Regions from separate parts of the Colwellia sp. 6_MG-2023 genome, predicted to be linked through region 2. Evidence: predicted binding sites of a transcription regulator. Region 2 holds the regulator's gene; the other holds the start of a gene.

Region 1 (7,031 bases), on a different contig from region 2:
TTTATGTGCCCTTTTTCTTGTGGTGATTACCAACAATTTTTAACGATTTTTAGGTGTTGGCTAGTTTTATTATAATTTTGCCAAAGAGTTTGATAGCTTAGTTTTAATAAAGGGTGAATAAGCGTTGGCGCTATTTCACTTAATGGCCAAAGTACAAACGCATTTTTATCTATTTCTTCTCTAGGCAATTGTGCTGGGGTATCAATGATTAAGTCGTCGTAGAGTAATAAGTCAAGATCTAAGGTGCGAGGGCTAAATTTTTTCGCGTCATGTGTTCGGCCATAATCAATTTCAATATTACGTAACTTACTAGCCACTTGCTCGACACTATCGTGAGTTTTTATACCTATAACCATATTGTAAAATGCGTTACCACTGAAACCGATAGCTTCACTTTCAAATAAAGATGATAAGGACAGTTGTGCAAAAGGAATATTAAAAGTAATAGCAAGTGCTTCAAGACCATGTTTAACATGGTATTCACGCTCAATATTACTACCTAAAGAAATATAAATATCAGCCATTATTTTGTAGTTTCATTATGAAGTTTAGTTTGTTCAAGCGTACCACGTTCAATTTCTACACCCACAGTGATAGCATTATGTACTGCTCCGGGTTTGCCAATAGCGAGTCGTAACCAAGGGATGTGAAACTGTGACATTAAATAACTTGCCATACGTTCAGCCAATGTTTCTAATAAATCAACAGGGTTGTCATTAGCAAATGCTTCTATCGCTGTGGATATTTCTGCATAATCTAACGTTTTTTCAAGTTCATCATTTATAGCTGCTTTTGCAGTATCCCAAGCCATGTCTACATCAATAACTAAGGTTTGTTTGATTTCTTTTTCCCATTGAAAAAAGCCAATGGTGGTTTGAATAGCTAGCCCTTTGATAAAAACCTTGTCCATTTGTTACCTATTGAATCATTTTTACAAAATAAAAAGCGAGTTTACCTGTGCAAGTGTAGAAAAACTAGCAGATAACAAGATAGAATAAAGAAAATTGTTATATTTGTGATAATTCTTATTATTATGTTGCTATTAACCTTTGCTATGATCATTGCTGCTTATTTATTAGGCTCTATTTCAAGTGCTATTTTAGTGTGTAGAGTGCTTGGCTTACCTGATCCTAGAACAACAGGGTCAAATAACCCTGGTGCAACAAACGTTTTAAGAATAAGTAATAAACTGACAGCTGCTACTGTATTGTTTTTAGATATATTAAAAGGCACTTTACCAGTATGGAGTGCTTATTTCTTGCAAGTTGAGCCTTTAGATTTGGGGATTATTGGTGTCGCAGCCTGTCTAGGGCATATGTATCCAATATTTTTTAATTTTCGAGGTGGTAAAGCAGTGGCTACCGCCTTAGGAACTTTATTACCTATTGGCTTAGGTTTAGGATTTTTACTGATTATTACTTGGCTTACAGTGGCAAAATTAACTAAATATTCAAGTTTAGCGGCTATTGTTACTGTTTCTTTGGCGCCGTTGTATATTTTTATATTAAAGCCGCTTTATGTTTATCCGGCTTTAATGTTGAGTGCGTTAATTATATTACGCCATAAAGACAATATTGTTCGTTTACTTAAAGGAACAGAAAGTAAAATCTCTACAAAAATAAATTAGTCGATTTAATTTACTATCATCATTGTATTGCTTTAAACTGCAGGTAAGCTATCTAATGACCAACGTGGACTGGCTTTAAAAGTTAGATCTGCGTGTGTGCCTGCTTTTAATCTTTGTAAGCCTGCATAAGCAATCATAGCGCCATTATCAGTACAAAATTCAGGTCTAGGATAAAATACACTACCACCAAGTTTTTTAGTGGTAATGGCTAATTTTTCTCGTAGTGCTGTATTCGCACTAACACCACCAGCAATGACTAAGCGATTTAAATTCTCTTGTTGTAAAGCACGTTTACACTTTATGGCTAAGGTATCAACGACAGCTTGTTGAAAAGCATTAGCAATATCTGCATGGGTTTGTTTAAGTATATCATCCGAGAAGCTTTTGCCATCTGCAGAGAAACACTCTTTTCTAACTAACGTACCAGCTGCTGTTTTTAAACCGCTAAAACTAAAATCTAAACCTGGTCTGTCTGTCATAGGGCGAGGTAATTTGAATCTACCAGCAACACCTGATTCGGCCATTTTTGATAACGCAGGGCCGCCTGGGTAGTCTAGCCCTAACAATTTCGCTGTTTTATCAAAAGCTTCTCCAGCTGCGTCATCAACAGATTCACCTAGTAATTTATATTGACCAATACCGTCGACACGAACAAGCATGGTGTGGCCACCTGATACAAGTAGTGCAACAAATGGGAATTCAGGTACATCATCTTCTAGCATAGGAGCTAATAAATGCCCCTCCATATGATGGACCGGTACTGCTGGTAAGTTCCAACCGTAAGCTAAGCTTCGACCAATTGAACAACCAACTAATAGTGCGCCAACAAGTCCAGGACCTGCAGTGTATGCAACGCCATCTAAATCTTTGGGGGTTAAATTAGCTTCTTTTAATACCGCTTGAATTAAAGGGATTGTTTTGCGAACATGATCACGAGAAGCTAGTTCAGGTACAACGCCGCCATAATCAGCATGTACAGCAATTTGACTATAAAGCTGGTGGGCTAAGATCCCTTCAGAACGATTGCCTTGCCCATCATCGTAAATAGCAATACCTGTTTCGTCGCAAGAAGTTTCAATACCTAAAATTCGCATAAAATTATTTTTGATTCACTTAAAAGAGACGATTTTACCTGTCCTAGTGATATTTCGCTACTATATTTGATACAGGAGCGAGATTAATCTTTACATCACTTAGCACTTAGCAGTAGAATACGTCACCCATTTTTGATAGAGCGGGTGTAAACAAGATTGAGTTTATTTTTTAAATAGAAAGAATTTACTAAGAGATCGAAGTTAAACACCGATTTATATAGATATAATACTAAGGTAAAAAAGTACATGCCAGTAATTAAAGTAAGAGAAAACGAACCATTTGACGTAGCATTACGTCGTTTTAAACGTTCATGTGAAAAAGCAGGAATCCTTTCTGAAGTTCGTCGTCGCGAATGTTACGAAAAGCCAACTTGGGAACGTAAGCGTAAAAAAGCAGCTGCTGTAAAACGTGCAGCGAAAAAAGTTTCTCGTGAGAACGCACGCCACGTTCGCATGTACTAAAAGCATTCTATTTAGAATGTCCTTAGTAACCTTTGGAGTATAATTAGATGTTACTTCTAACTCAGCTCCAAGATGAAATGAAAAATGCCATGCGTGCCCAAGACAAATTACGTCTAGGTGTTATTCGTATGGCTATATCTGCAGTGAAACAAGCAAAAATTGATCATAACACCGAAGCAACTGATGAGAATGTTATTGCCGTATTAACCAAAATGGTTAAGCAGCGTAAAGAATCAATCAAAATGTTTACTGATGGTGGTCGTGATGAATTAGCTGTGAAAGAAGCTGAAGAAGTAAGTGCTTTAGAGTTCTTTCTTCCTCAACCTTTAACTAATGCAGAAATTAACGACTTAATTAATCAAGCTATTACAGATACTGGTGCAGCCTCAATGGCTGACATGGGTAAGGTAATGGCAACATTAAAACCCTTGATGCAAGGTAGAGCCGATATGGGCGTAGTAAGTGGCCAAATAAAAGCCGCTTTAAATTAGCGTACTATCTGGAAATTAAGCAGCAAGAGTTAATAGTTTATAAGAAGCCGTAATAACTTTAGTTATTACGGCTTTTTTATTAAGTTTACTTTTTCAGGCTCTCGCCAATGTTCAGTTTTTAAAATTCCACGTTCAATCATTCCACCAAGTCCTTGCATACCACCAGTATGTAATAAGATAATTCGCTCTCCTTTAGCAAAATACCCTTGCTCAAGTAAATCAATAAACGCTAAAAGCATCTTTCCCGAATAAACAGGTTCAAAATCAACACTGGTGATACGGTTAAATTCAAGTATACGGTTGGCATCTAATTGGCTAAACTTTGCATAACCACCACGATGAAAGTTAGTGAGTAATTGCCAGTTATCATGCAATTTTACTGGCCCTGGTAATAATTTGTTTATAGTATTTGTTAAGTAATCGGCTTCTTTTAATACAGCGATTCCTAATAGTTTATGCAAATTCACATTTGAGTTGAGGTCTCCAGTGATAAGACCCGCTAAAGTGCCACCACTACCTACTGGCGTGATTAATGTGTCGTAATCAGTTTGTTTATTTAATTCTGTGATTATTTCTGCAACACCTTTAATTGCTAGTGTGTTACTGCCACCCTCGGGCACTATAAAGTAATTAGGATACTGTCGCTGTAATTCGGTTAAATAATCAATGTCGTGTCTGCGACGATAAGTTTTACGATCAATAAAATGTAGCTCCATTCCCCAGTATTTAGCCCATGTTAACGTGTAATTATTGGCATATTGTTGTTCACCACGGATGAAGCCTACACAAGGTATACCTTTTTGGAAACAAGCAAATGCTAAAGCATGTATGTGGTTTGAATAACTGCCTCCAAAGCTAAGTACACCATTAATATCTTTACTCCGTAACACATGTTCTAAATTGTATTTAAGTTTTCGCCACTTGTTACCCGAAATAGTTGGGTGAATATTATCATCACGCTTTACTTGAACTACTACGTTATGTTTCGTAAATAGTGGATGATGTAGAGGTTGCAGTTCGGATAAAATGGTCATGGTAGATAAGTAATATCATTGTAATTGTTGATGGTTTGGGTAAAATATAATCAATTGATGAAAATATAATGCATAAGTGTTAAGCTATAAAGTAAGTATACATTGAATTTAAAAATGATAGTTAGGGAATATTTTCTGTCATGTTTTTTAACAGTCAGCATAATAATAAATATTGTTTATGCTTTTTGTTATTGATATATAAGAGTATTTGATTTTTGGCACACAGATTGCTTTATCTGTTGTTAAGAGATCTATACCGTTTTATATGATTTAATTACTGACCCTCTGTAGGGTTTAAGGAAAGTAGTATGAGTTTTAAAATTATAAATGTTGTTTTGGTTTGTTTATTTACTCTTTGTGTTGCAGGAAAAGCGAATGCAGGGTTAATTGTAGGTGATTTATATGCTGATGATGCAGGAGTGCAATGGGAGTATGTAGGCTCATACGACTTAGTTCCTTCAGAAATTGAATATAAACTACCTACAGATGTGGAAATCGTAAACGGTGCTAATACTGAGATTGCTAACTTTAATGGTATTGAGGCTGCAACACATACTTTTGGTGCTCTTACTGGTGATCAAGAATATGCTATAAGTACTAATGATATTGCGATCTATGACTTATTTGATTTTTTAGATATTTCCGAATATACCGTTAACCATGAGGCTTGGTATGATATTTATGGAGGTACAGTCAATGGAGTTAACGTTGGAGTAGTATCAAAAGATGAGTCTTATGTTGAGCCTAATGATTTCTATAATGTTGATGGTGCATTCTCAGCTTATATTGGTGATCGTGCAATTGCAGGGGCTAATATAAACTATGTTTTTAAATCTGTGACTACATCGGTTCCAGAACCATCAACACTTGCTATTTTTGCATTAGCGTTAGCGGGATTAACAGCTCGTCGCTTTAAAAATAAATAGTAATTTTTGTTATTAATTGGCGATGTCGCTCGGCATCGCTATTTGTTTATTTGTTATATATTGTTCATTGTTAAACTAGTAAAAGCACCTCATATTGCCTACTTCTGAACGCATAATCTTAAAAGCCAAATGTAGATCAAAGTTATAGCAAATAACCTTAATTATTCTTAATTACGCCATTGACTTTATGGAGTAATTAACCGATAAAAGATAGCTAGTACAGACTTTATTTAAATAATATTAGTTAAGCTTAATTTATAGTATTTTATTGCTAATCATTCATTAAGTTTTGTTAAATGCTTTTTAAGATATGGTAAACCAAATTAATAGGAAGGTTGTCTATGGAAAATTATACTAACCCAGCAAATGCCGAAGTAACCGATGTTATTGGTGAAGTAAGTATTGATTTGGCTGAAAATACTATATTACAAGTTGGCGATATTATTCAATCAGGCACGACAGTTAACTTAGCAAATGGCAGTGAACTTATATTAACTTTTGCTGATGGTAGTCAACAGAGAGTTTCTAATTCTGAAGGAGAATTAGTCAAGGAAGAGATTGTTGATACCGTTACTACAGAGAGTGAGCTTAACGCTGTCGAAATTACAGATATAGATAACCTGCAGAATGAGATAGAGGCAATTCAAGAGTTAATTGCCTCTGGAGATGACGTTGATCTTCCTGAGACGGCTGCAGGTGAAGTTGCTAACGAGGGAACCGATTTTATAACTTTGAATCGAACGGGTGATGAAACTTTAGCACAAGCGGGTTACGATACTGCAGAACAAGATAACGCGGCTCCTTTACCTGCAAATTTTGAAGCAGATACTATTAATGAACAAGTTCCGGTTGTTGACCCCGAACCACCAGTAGCTGAACCAGAGCCAGAACCAGAGCCACCAGTAGCTGAGCCAGAACCACCAGTAGCCGAACCTGAGCCAGAGCCTGAACCAGAACCAGAGCCTGAACCAGAACCAGAGCCTGAACCAGAACCAGAGCCTGAACCAGAGCCTGAACCTGAACCTGAACCACCAGTATCTGATTTAACTGATGATAATGAGCAAGTCGAGATAGCGGAAGATGAAGTTGCTTCAGGTAGTGTACTAACCAATGCCTCAAGCTCTGAAGCTGGGTTGAAAGTGACAAGCTTTAGTGTTGATAGTGACGGTGACGGTGTAGATGAAACTAATTATCCTGTTGGTGTACCTGTCACGATAGTAGATAAAGGCACGTTATTATTGGATGGTAATGGTGATTATACCTTTACACCGTTACCTGATTATAATGGAGATGTTCCCGTTGTTACCTATATTGTAGAAGATGGAGCGGGCGATACTAATGAATCAACATTAACAATTGTGGTGACACCTGAGTCAGATCTTATTGATGATAATGAG
Region 2 (12,682 bases):
TAGCTTCAATCAGCTGGCTTATAGCTTCTAATGCAGCGGGTGCATCGGTTCCTTGAGCGGTGACTGTTACATTTTTTCCTTGTCCACCAGCTAAGAGCATTATGGCCATTATGCTATTGGCGTCAGCTTCTTTTTCTTCTAATGATAGGGTTATTTGGGCGGAGAATTTCTGACAAAGTAAGGCTAATTTACTTGCAGCTCGGGCATGTAAGCCAAGTTTGTTAATTATAGTTAATTCTTTACTGACGATGATATCATCATGGTTCTTGTTATGCTTTTGAATAGACATAATGAGTTTTACTCTTTAATTTTCTTAATGTCTCGATGATGAGTTTGAACATGTTGTTGTTCTTTACTAAAGTTCTTTGCTAATAAATCAGCAATATAAACAGAGCGGTGTTTCCCACCCGTACAACCAATTGCAATAGTAACATAACTACGGTTATTGCGTTCTAGATGGGGTAACCAAGTCATCATAAAACTATTAATTTGCCAAATAAACTTTGTCACAATTGGCTGACTAGAAAGGAAGTCTTTTACTGGTTGCTCTAAACCTGTAAAAGGTTTGAGTTCAGTTTCCCAATGAGGATTAGGAAGAAAGCGTGCATCGAATACATAATCAGCATCAGCAGGAATACCGTGTTTAAAGCCAAAAGACTCGAAGACTAAAACCATTTTACCGGTTTTCTTTCCAAGAATTCTTTCTCGTACCAAGTCAGCTAATTGGTGCGGAGTTAGCTGGCTGGTATTGATATATAAGTCGGCATTGGTAGAAATAGGTGCTAATAGTTTCTTTTCGAGTGATATCGCTTGGTCTAGCGCAATATTCTCTTTAATTAGAGGATGTAAGCGCCTTGTTTCACTAAAACGACGAATAAGGTCATTGTCATCTGCATCTAAAAATAATGTAGTTACATCAACTGCATCAGGTAAATATTCAATGATCTCTACAATATCCTTAGGATTGTTAGGTAAGTTACGAACATCTAGGCTTACTGCAACATTGTCATAATCATTAATCACGGTATGGGTTAATGCAGGTAGTAAATTAACAGGAATATTATCAACACAATAATATCCTAAATCTTCTAATACTCTTAATGCAACTGATTTCCCTGAGCCAGAGCGGCCACTAACAATGATAAGTTTCATATTTTTAAGTTCCGCATGAATTAGCTATGCATTAGGTTTTATTGTGTAGAAATATATTTCAACTTATTGATTAAGCGGTTTGTTGAATAAGATCAAACATCTCTTGTTGGCTGGTGCATTTACGAACTTTTTTAGCTGTTTTGCGATCACTAAATAGTTTGGCAATACTTTGCAACGTTTCTAAATGCGCTTGCGTATTGTCTTCAGGTACAAATAGGCAAATAAATATATCAACAGGTCTATTATCAATTGCGTCGAAGTCAATTGCGTTTTCAGTAGTTAAAAACACGGCAATAGCTTTGTCTGTATTGTTTAGTCTGCCGTGAGGGATAGCGATACCGTTGCCGATACCAGTACTCCCCATTTTCTCTCTATTCATTAAGCTATCTAATAGATCTGTTGGGTTAGAGTCAATTAGTTCATTGGCGGCAAGTTGGCAAATTAGTTCAAGTAAACGCTTTTTGCTTTGAACTGGAACTGCACAACGTGTGCAGTTCAGTGTTAATATATTTTGTAGTGTCATAATTATAATGGATAAAACTAATGTTGTGTTATTTTGCCTTTGTATTTGAGTACTTGGCGATCTAGTTTATCCACCAAAGTATCTATCGAGGTATACATATCAGCACTTACTGCTGAAGCATGAATTTCACTGCCTTTTAAATGTATAGTTGCTTCAGCTATCTGTTCTAACTTTTCAACAGTCAAGACTACATGAACATTATTGATATGATCAAAATGTCGCTCTAATTTAGCTAATTTTGTTTCAACACAATCGCGTAATGATGACGTTATTTCTACATGGTGACCGGTAAGGTTAATTTGCATAAGTATGTTCCTTCTCTAGTTAATTCAGAAAATAAAGTCACAGGCTATAATAAACTCTTACGTTGGTTGGACGGTGGTATAGATAAGGATTCACGATACTTAGCTATAGTACGTCTAGCAACATTAATTCCTTGTTGTGCTAGTAAGTCTGCCATTTTGCTATCACTGAGCGGTTTAGCGGGTGTTTCTGCTAAAATGAGTTTTTTAATTAATGAACGTATGGCAGTTGATGAACATTCACCTCCATTTTCGGTACTAACATGACTTGAAAAAAAGTATTTTAATTCAAAAATACCTCTAGGCGTGTGCATATATTTTTGCGTAGTTACGCGAGATATAGTTGACTCATGCATATCCACGGCTTCAGCAATATCATTTAATACCATAGGTCGCATCGCTTCAGCGCCATGTTCTAAAAAGCCTTGTTGACGTTGTACAATGCAGTTAGATACTTTAAGTAAAGTATCATTACGTGACTCTAAACTTTTAATAAACCATTTAGCTTCTTGTAAGTTTGTTCGAATAAACTGTCCGTCATTACTAGAAGATTTTGTTGTTTTTGTCATGGCAGCATATTGTTGATTTACTGATAGCTTAGGAGCAGTATCAGGGTTTAATTCGACAACCCAACGACCATTTTTCTTTTCTACGGAAACATCAGGAATAACATATTGATCATCGCTTTTCACTACTGCATCACCAGGACGAGGATTTAAGCTCTGTATCAAACGCATTACTTCACGTAACTGTTCTTCTTTGAGGCGAGTTTTACGCATTAATTGTCGATAGTCACGATTACCGAGTAAGTCGATATGCTCGCCGATAATTAATTTACTTTCTTTTAAGTAAGGGGTTTCAGGATCAAACTGATTTAATTGAATAATTAAACAATCAGCGATAGAACGGGCTGCAACACCAACAGGATCAAAGACATTAATACGTTTTAATACCGCTTCGACTTCATCAAGTTCCAGTCCTTCTATACCAACACTTTCTAATATTTCTTCACTCGATACCGTAAGATAACCTGCTTCATCAACAGCCTCTATAATAGCGATAGCAACCGTGCGATCAGTTTCTGAAAATGGCGTTAATTCCATTTGCCATAAAAGGTGATCTTGTATTGAATCGATCGTTTCACCTTGATAGGTGTAATCTTCACTTGGGCTACTAATTGCCCCTGTATTTGACGTACCAGCACTGTAACTTTCTTCCCAAGTTGTATCAATGTTCAACTCTTCTGGTATGTCATTTTTCTCCATTGCTTCTGTTGTACTTATCTCATCAATAGAGGCTGATGAATCTTCACTTCCATCACTGGTAGATCGTTCTGTGATGGTGGCTGAAAAAGCTTCTTCAAGTTTATCTCTACTATCCTCTGAATTATTATCTGAGGTTTCTTGATCATTAATTTCAAGCAGAGGATTACTTTCAAGTACTTCTTGAATTTCTTGTTGAAGCTCTAACGTCGATAACTGCAAAAGCTTTATAGCTTGTTGCAGTTGTGGCGTCATGGTTAGTTGTTGTCCTATCCGGAGTTGCAGAGTTGGGCGCATCTACGTTGTCTTAATTCCTGTTATTATTGTTTATAGTTACTAACTTAGAGCAAGTATAGTCTACGAATTTATTATATATGTTAACTATAGCGTGAATTGCTCGCCTAGGTATACATCTCTTACCTTTTGATTAGCAAGAATTTGATTAGAATCTCCTTCTGCTATTATTTCACCGTGACTAACAATGTAAGCATGCTCACATACATCAAGTGTTTCACGAACATTGTGGTCAGTTATTAAGATACCAAGACCACGGTTTTTAAGATGAATAATTATTTTTTTTATGTCGCCGACAGAAATAGGGTCAACACCTGCAAAAGGTTCATCAAGTAATATAAATTCAGGATCTGCTGCTAAAGCGCGGGCTATTTCTACGCGTCTTCTTTCCCCTCCTGATAAACTCATACCTAAATTATCTTTAATATGGCTGATATTAAATTCTTCTAAGAGGTGCTCTAATTTTGTTTGCCTTTCATTTTCATTAAGGCCTTTTCGAATTTGTAATATTGCCATAATATTTTCAGTAACGGTTAGTTTTCTAAAAATAGACGCTTCTTGAGGTAAATACCCAATACCTCGACGTGCGCGTTCATGCATAGGCGATAGTGTTACATCTTCGTCATTCAGCATTATTTGGCCATTATCATTGGGTACTAAGCCAACAATCATGTAAAAAGAAGTCGTTTTTCCTGCTCCATTAGGCCCCAGTAAGCCAACAATTTGTCCTGAGCTTACCGCTAAACTAACGTTTTTAACAACTTTTTTGCTTTTGTAAGCTTTTGATAGGTTTTTAGCTATCAAAGTCGAATTATTAGCTTCGCCGTTATTATTATTGCTTGTTACTGTCATTACTTTTCTTATCTTGTTGAGCTTTTATTTGAGCTGGCTGCAAAACAGTGGTTACTGAATCATTATCACTACTGATAGCTTCCAATTTCTCATTTAGCGTATTGTAAGTGATTATTTCTCCTGTCACTTTACTACCTGCTTGTTGTACTTGCGCATTACCTGAGATGGTAATGATATTTTGATCTGGTTGATAGGTTATCTCATTAGCTTGCAAGCTGATTAAACTACCATCTTCTAATTGTTGTTTGAAAACAGCAGGTTCACCTTTGGCAAGGTAAGTGTCTTGTTTTTGTTGAGTTTTATCATCAACTTTACTGTAAACTTGAACAATATCAGCACTAATCGAAATAGAGCCTTGGTTTATACTAACGTCATCTAAATAACTCGCTATTTTATTTTTTAAATCAGCTGATTGACGTTTCGATTTTATCGTGATTTCTTGTGTGAGATCTTTCTTAGCCGCGCATACTGGAAGTGCTAACGAGAGCAGTAATGAGCTTAATAAGAAACCTTTGCTAATTTTTTTAATTGTCATTTAGAGGGTAACCATTATTTTTTTTGTAAATAGTACGTACATGTTCGGTTAATGTCATCTGTTTAGTGTTTAAGTCAATTATTAAACCTGAGCCATACATAGTGAAGTCTTTTCCTTGCACCATTACCGTTTGATCTGAGCTAATGATATTAGTATTTAAATCAAGCTCTAAATATTTGCAATGAATTTCTTGTATTAAACTATTTTTATCAGTTGCACTTAAGTGTACTCGATGATTTAAAATAACCCTATTATTTTTATATAGCGTTGCTTCTTTAGCGCTAAGCTTCCATGGTGCATTTTTTGTTAGTTTGTTGCTCGAGCTATTTTCATTTGCTAAATCGGAGCCGTCAATATTATCTTTCGATGATGCTTGGGGATACAATGTGTACTTAGGTAGCTCGAAGTGTGTTAGTTCAAGTTTGGCATAATGCTCCATTCTCTTAGCAATAATAGCATGTGAAAGTACGCCTGAATCGGTGTAAATATCAGTTTTAAGTGCTTCCGCTATAAAGTCAGGTGTGAGTTCACTGTCGATGACTTCACCTGGTATTATTTTTGACTGTCGCCATTCGATTATTCCATAAACCGTAGCGGCTAATAGCAAGATTAAAAAGGCTAAAAAATTTATCCGTGTCATACACTCGCGCCTGTAGCATTATCAATAGTGTCTTGACATTGCATTATCAAGTCGCAAACTTCTCGTACTGCGCCGAAACCACCATTAATAAAGCTTGTATAATTAGCTTTTGCTGATACAGCTGGATGTGCATCAGACACAGCAATACCTAAACCAACGTGTAAAATACATGCTAAGTCTGGAATATCGTCTCCTATGTAAGCTACTTCATCAGGGGTTAAATTAAGTTTTTGAATTAAAGTCATCAGTGCAGGCAATTTATCTTCTTGCCCTTGTATAATGTGTTTAACATTTAAAGCTGACATCCGGTTAGCTACAATAGCTGAACGTCTACCAGTGATTATTGCAACCTCTACACCACTATTACCAAGTGCTTTTATTCCAAAGCCATCTTTAGTATGGAATGCTTTAAGTTCTTCGCCATCATTACCTAAATAAATACGACCATCTGAAAAAACACCATCAACATCACAAACAAGTAATTTAATTTTTTTGGCTCGTTCTAATACGTTTAGTGATACATCACCATAAAGTGTATTAGAATTTTGAATAGTATTAGTGATATTTTCCATTTAAAGAACTCCTGATCTTAGTAAGTCATGCATATTCATTGCACCAATAGGTATTTGTTTTTCATCAACGATAATCAAACCATTGATTTTTTTATCTTCCATTATATTTAGCGCTTGCGCTGCTAACATGTCTGCTTGTGCTAAGGTTGGGAATTTAGTCATAACGGTTGTTATATTGTCCCGATGAATATCAATTTGTAAATCAAGAATTCTCCGTAAATCACCATCAGTAAATAAACCAACAAGTTGCTTATGTTTATTAACAACGGCGGTCATGCCTAAGCCTTTAAGTGACATTTCCACTAATGCGTCTTTTATCAATGCATCTTCTGAAATAATAGGAATACGATCGCCTTGATGCATAATATCACTCAAGCGAAGTAATAAACGTTTACCTAAACTACCACCAGGGTGAGATAAAGCAAAGTCATCTGCGGTAAACCCACGAGCATTAAGTAGAGCAACGGCAATAGCATCGCCCATTACTAATGTTGCAGTAGTACTGGACGTTGGAGCTAATCCTAATGGGCAAGCTTCAGCCGAAACCTTGATACAAATATGTGTATCAGCTAATTTGGCTAATGTAGAGTTGATATTGCCCGTCATAGCGATGAGTGTTGCCCCAATGCGTTTTATCACAGGCGTAATCGCGAGAACTTCGCCTGTTTCACCTGAATTAGAAATTGTTAGTACAACATCGTCTTTGGTGATCATACCCAGATCACCATGACTGGCTTCACTTGGGTGAACAAAAAAAGCAGGGGTGCCCGTACTTGCTAATGTGGCTGCTATTTTACCGCCAATATGTCCCGACTTCCCCATACCAATAACAATAACACGGCCTTGGCAGTTAAACATTAATTGACAGGCGTATTCAAAGTTATGGTCAATATATTGTAATAACTCTTTAATTGCTTGTTGTTCAATGTTAATTACATTTTTAGCAAGTTTTTTAAAGTTTTTCATGGCTCAGCTTAAACTAATATTTTGTGCTAGTTAATGGTTGTTTGGCTATAAAGTAATGCTTGATAACCACAAAAACACATTAATAATAATGCACCTTTTATGCGGGTAAGTCTAAAGCAGCCCGCTTTACGGCTAAAACACAGTAAAAATAGTAACCCTGTGATTGCGAGCATAATAGGAATGTCGCGAATCGATGCTTCAGGATTTATTGGGCCTGGTGCGATAATACCTGCAAAAGGCAATACTGCTAGTATGTTAAAGAGGTTAGAGCCGACAATATTCCCCATCGCTAAGTCATCTTCTTTCTTTAAGATGCTCGCAATACTTGCTGCTAATTCAGGCAAGCTTGTGCCAATAGCAATAATAGTTAAACCAATAACAAGATCACTAATACCATAGGCTTTTGCAATAAATATTGAAGAATCAACAAGGAAGTGAGCGCTTAATACTAATAAAACAATACCAGCGATTAACCAAAAAATAGATTTGGATGTACTTGTTGCTTCTGGTATATCTTGTTCAGCTTCAATAATTAAAGGGTCATCAATTTTGTTGGCTTTTCGTTGTCGCATGGCCTTGATTAATAAAATTGATATAAAACCGAAAAAACTCACCATTAAAATAATACCTTCAGTCAAACTAAAGAAATTATCAGAAATCATCCAGTAAGCTACTAAAGAAAATAGCAATAAAAGTGGCAATTCTTGTTTAATGGTTGAAGAGGATACCATTAGGGGTTTTATTAAGACGCTAAGACCTAACACTAGTGCTATATTGGTAATATTTGAACCAACCGCGTTACCAATAGCTGTATCAGGGCTTCCTTGCAAAGATGCTGCCGCAGCTACCATCATTTCGGGAGCTGATGAGCCCATGGCAACTATCGTTAAACCAATGATCATTGGTGAAACGCCTATATTTCTTGCTAATGATGATGCACCTAAAACAAATTTATCCGCACTCCACACGAGTACAGTAAGGGCAATTAATAATATTCCAACGTGTTCTAACATTTATGACTCCAGTTTTGAGGTGCAAATTGTCGCTGTTTGTAACAGAAAAAAAAAGGAATTAATTCGATTAAAAGAAAATAAGCGATATAAAAAGCTAAAAACATCCCTTTTTACATTTTCTAACACTTAATGATGCTTATTATTCACTAAATTGTGAATTTTTAGTGAAGAATTTGAGGTGGTCAGGTAAAATCGTTTTTAATCAATAAGGCATAATTAATAATATGATCGAAAACGATAAGCATGAGAATTTAGTTGATATACATAATCTAACCTTTAAACGAGGTGAGCGGGTTATTTATAATGATATTAGTTTGTCTATACCTACAGGTAAAGTTACCGCCATTATGGGGCCAAGTGGTATTGGCAAAACTACTTTATTACGTTTAATTGGCGGGCAGATTAAACCTGAATCTGGAAAAATCTTATTTGCAGGTAATGATATTCCGCAGCTTTCTCGAAAAAATCTATATGAAACGCGTAAACGTATGAGCATGCTTTTTCAAAGTGGCGCGCTTTTTACAGATATGAATGTTTATGACAATATTGCTTTTCCTATTCGTGAACATAGTCAGTTACCTGAAGCTATAATTGAAAAAATAGTATTGATGAAACTTGAAGCCGTAGGATTACGCGGTGCACGAGATTTACATCCTAATGAACTCTCTGGTGGTATGGCTCGACGTGTTGCTTTAGCACGTGCAATAGCACTTGATCCTGAATTAATTTTATACGATGAACCTTTTGCGGGACAAGATCCGATATCTATGGGGGTAATTGTTCGTTTAATTCGTTCGTTAAGCGATGCTTTAGGTTTAACATCTGTTGTTGTGTCTCATGATGTACCAGAAGTAATGAGTATTGCTGACTACATTTACATTATTGCGGAACAAAAAATTATTGGTCAAGGAACTCCTGATCAAATTAGAAATCATAACTCTTCATTGGTTAAACAGTTTGTGCATGGCGAGGCTGATGGCCCAGTGCCTTTTCACTTTGAAGCGCCTAATTATCAAAATGAATTAATTAAAGGTTCAAACGCGTTAAGCGAAAGAGGGAAGCGTTGATGAATCAATTACAGCTATTAGGTAGAAATACTTTAGCGTTAATTAGTGGGTTAGGGCGGGCAGTTATTGTTTTACTCTCGGCATTACTTCATATTCCTAACATTCGCAAAGGAACGCCACTGTTAATAAACCAATTGTACAGTATTGGTGTGATGTCATTAGTTATTACGGTTGTTTCTGGTGGCTTTATCGGTATGGTGCTAGCGTTACAAGGCTATACCATCTTGGTGAGTTATGGTGCAGAAGCAAGTCTTGGACCTATGGTTGCCTTATCCTTGTTGCGTGAATTAGGTCCTGTCGTTGCTGCGTTATTGTTTGCTGGCCGTGCTGGTTCAGCACTGACAGCTGAAATAGGCTTGATGAAAGCGACTGAACAATTATCAAGTTTAGAAATGATGGCAGTAGACCCTTTACGCCGTGTAATTGCTCCACGGTTTTGGGCTGGATTTATTAGCTTACCGCTATTAGCCGCTATATTCTCTATGGTGGGGATATTAGGAGCCCATTTAGTTGGTGTTGACTGGTTAGGAGTTGATTCTGGTACTTTTTGGTCTGTTATGCAGGCGCAGGTAGATTTTAATAAAGATATTTTAAATGGTATTATCAAAAGTGTAGTTTTTGCTTTTGTTGTTACTTGGATTGCTGTTTATAAAGGGTTTGATTGTGAACCTACCTCTGAAGGTATTTCAAGAGCCACAACTTCAACTGTGGTACAATCATCGTTATTAGTCTTAGCACTCGATTTTGTTTTAACGGCATTGATGTTTGCAAGGTAATATTGATTGTGAATACCTGCTTTGTTTGGGTGTTAAGTAAATTTAAAAGGCGTTTGGTGAAAACATGTTGTCAAAAAAAGTAGAGTTATTGGTAGGTTTTTTTGTTGCTTTAGGTATTGCTGCATTACTTGTGTTGGCACTTAAAGTTGCTAATACGGGGATGTCGGGGGGAGGTGAGCATTACAACCTTTTCGCCAAGTTTGATAATATTGGTGGATTAAAAGTTCGTTCTCCTATTAAAGTAGGTGGCGTTGTTGTAGGTCGTGTTAGTGATATCTCTCTTGATGAAACAGATTATACGCCTGTGGTTACATTAGAGATTTACAGTAAATATAATCAATTTTCAGAAGCAACGTCAGTCGCTATTTTAACTGCTGGATTATTAGGTGAACAATATATAGGTCTTCAACCTGGCTTTATGATTGAATCGTTAGATATTCTTCAACCCAATGACTTTATTGAAGATACCAAACCTGCTTTAGTTTTAGAAGAATTAATAGGGCAGTTTTTATTTAGCCAAGGAAGTGGTGATTAGTAATGAAAGAGGAAAAAGTCCATAAAATGATAAATTTAAAAACCACATTATTTCTTGTTGTTATTTTATCTTGTTTATCAATACAAAGCAGCTTTGTATTTGCAGCTCAACAAGCAACGAATAATATAGAAGATGAAGAAACAGAAGACTTTGTTGATGCGTCTCGTATTTATGTCGATAAAAAAGACCCATATTTAATGATCAAGGAAGTTGCCGGTAATACCTTTAAGCGCTTTGCTGATGAACAACAAGCAATAAAAGCTGACCCAAATATTATTAAGAATATTGTTCGTGAAGAATTAATGCCTTACATTAATTATCAATATTCAGCATTTAAAGTTATTGGTAAGCATTTAAAGAATACTACCGAGCAAGAACGAAAAGAGTTTGTGCCGGTTTTTAGAGAGTACTTAATTACTTCTTATGCACAAGTTTTTACCTTATATGATAATCAAGTTGTGGAATTCTCTCCAGCTAAGGACTTTGCTGATAATAAAATTGTTGCAGTAGATACTCGTATTATTATGCCAGATAGAGAAAATATTGATGTTTCATTTAAAGTAAGAAAAAATAGAAAAACAGATGAATGGAAAGCCTTTGATATGATAGCAGAAGGTGTTAGTTTACTCGACAGTAAACAAGCTGAATTAGGCGGAGTTATTCGTCAAAAAGGCTTGCCCCATGTTACCGAGCTATTAAGAGAGAAAAGTGAGCGAGATATTGTTTTTAAAGACTAATTTGTCACGATAAAACATTAAGATAACCTCAGTAAATGGCGAAAAATTTGTGGATAAAATTACGTTAAATGTAACTGAAGATAATGGCGTGTTAGTTGGTGAATTAACACGACAAACAGTGATGCAAATATCTAAAAAAAGTATTAAGCAGATCATTACCCAGCAATCTTTAGTGATAGATTTACAACAAGTTACTCGAATTGATACGGCAGGGCTTGCTTGGCTTTTCTATTTATTAGAACAAGCGAATAGCAGTCGTTGTCAATTATCTTTTAGTAACATCCCAACAAAACTAAAAAATTTAATTAGCTTAAGTGGTGTAGAGGGTTTTCTACCTCTCGCTAACAAAAGCTAAGAATACCAGATTAAGGAATACCCTTTGGAAGTAATAGAAATAGAAAAATTGATAAATGACGCGCTAGAGCTTGATGAACTATTGGTTAAATTTGATGGTTCACAATGTAGTGTTATTGCCGTTGCTGATATGTTTGGAGAATTATCTCGCGTTAAACGACAACAAGTTGTTTTTGCAGCTCTAGCTGATGCGATTAAAGATGGCAGTATACATGCAGTAACAGTAAAAACTTTTACTACTGCGCAATGGCAACGTGATAAATTATTCAATATGTAAGAGTTGTGCCTAATACGATTAATCCTAGTTGGTATTCAAACGTAATTCAAAACAATTTAGTACTCTAGAAACCTACAATGGTTGTGAGACAAATTGTTTAATAAGTAAAGGCATGCAATACTAGTTAAGTATTTATCCATTCATTTTTTAAGTAAGAAGTAAGCATTTTGGACGCATTTAAAGTTATTGGTGGCAAGCCACTACATGGTGAAGTTACTATCTCTGGGGCTAAGAACGCCGCACTCCCTATTTTAATGTCAGCACTGTTATCAAAAACGCCTATTGTTTTTAGTAATGTACCTAAGTTAAATGATATTTTAACAACAGTAAAATTATTAGGTCAATTAGGTGCTAAGACACAATGGTTAGCTGAAGATAAATTAGAAATAGATGCGAGTAATATCACTCAGTGTTGTGCTCCTTATGATCTTGTTAAAACGATGAGAGCCTCTATCTTAGTGCTTGGTCCATTGCTTGCCCGTATGGGGCATGCTGAAGTTTCATTACCTGGAGGATGTGCTATTGGTGCCCGCCCTGTGAATTTACATATTCAAGGTTTAAAAGCGATGGCTGCCGATATAGATGTAGAAAATGGCTATATTGTTGCGAATAAAGAAGGTCGTTTAACTGGCGCTAATATCTTTATGGATGTGGTCAGTGTTACCGGCACTGAAAACCTAATGATGGCTGCAGCATTAGCTGATGGCGTTACTATTATTGAAAATGCGGCGCAAGAGCCTGAAATTGTAGATTTAGCTAACTGCTTAATTAGTATGGGAGCAAAAATTTCGGGTGCTGGCACTAATACACTAACCATTGAAGGAG

What was found. Region 2 encodes sigma-54, which starts transcription at its own class of promoters, with help from an activator protein. Its sites were predicted from a motif close to GTTGGCACGNNNNTNGNNT; they were not measured.
Region 1: a site for sigma-54 is predicted at 4,923-4,941, ahead of Q4503_RS17140 (PEP-CTERM sorting domain-containing protein). Genes of this name have one in related genera too.

What each region holds. Positions count from the first base shown of each region.
Region 1 covers NZ_JAUOPP010000033.1:237-7,267, reverse strand. Annotated here, with positions in the region: gene folK (2-amino-4-hydroxy-6-hydroxymethyldihydropteridine diphosphokinase) at 27-524, opposite strand; gene folB (dihydroneopterin aldolase) at 524-910, opposite strand; gene plsY (glycerol-3-phosphate 1-O-acyltransferase PlsY) at 1,034-1,627, shown strand; gene tsaD (tRNA (adenosine(37)-N6)-threonylcarbamoyltransferase complex transferase subunit TsaD) at 1,660-2,721, opposite strand; gene rpsU (30S ribosomal protein S21) at 2,968-3,183, shown strand; gene Q4503_RS17150 (GatB/YqeY domain-containing protein) at 3,231-3,674, shown strand; gene Q4503_RS17145 (1-aminocyclopropane-1-carboxylate deaminase/D-cysteine desulfhydrase) at 3,740-4,708, opposite strand; gene Q4503_RS17140 (PEP-CTERM sorting domain-containing protein) at 5,017-5,634, shown strand; partial or broken gene Q4503_RS17135 (retention module-containing protein) at 5,976-7,031, shown strand, end outside.
Region 2 covers NZ_JAUOPP010000002.1:25,336-38,017, forward strand. Annotated here, with positions in the region: gene Q4503_RS01805 (HPr family phosphocarrier protein) at 1-289, opposite strand, end outside; gene rapZ (RNase adapter RapZ) at 298-1,152, opposite strand; gene ptsN (PTS IIA-like nitrogen regulatory protein PtsN) at 1,223-1,675, opposite strand; gene hpf (ribosome hibernation promoting factor) at 1,693-1,980, opposite strand; gene Q4503_RS01825 (RNA polymerase factor sigma-54) at 2,025-3,536, opposite strand; gene lptB (LPS export ABC transporter ATP-binding protein) at 3,621-4,385, opposite strand; gene lptA (lipopolysaccharide transport periplasmic protein LptA) at 4,366-4,920, opposite strand; gene lptC (LPS export ABC transporter periplasmic protein LptC) at 4,910-5,560, opposite strand; gene kdsC (3-deoxy-manno-octulosonate-8-phosphatase KdsC) at 5,557-6,132, opposite strand; gene Q4503_RS01850 (KpsF/GutQ family sugar-phosphate isomerase) at 6,133-7,098, opposite strand; gene Q4503_RS01855 (calcium/sodium antiporter) at 7,125-8,111, opposite strand; gene mlaF (phospholipid ABC transporter ATP-binding protein MlaF) at 8,336-9,178, shown strand; gene mlaE (lipid asymmetry maintenance ABC transporter permease subunit MlaE) at 9,175-9,954, shown strand; gene mlaD (outer membrane lipid asymmetry maintenance protein MlaD) at 10,019-10,489, shown strand; gene Q4503_RS01875 (phospholipid-binding protein MlaC) at 10,516-11,226, shown strand; gene Q4503_RS01880 (lipid asymmetry maintenance protein MlaB) at 11,276-11,581, shown strand; gene Q4503_RS01885 (BolA family protein) at 11,606-11,857, shown strand; gene murA (UDP-N-acetylglucosamine 1-carboxyvinyltransferase) at 12,025-12,682, shown strand, end outside.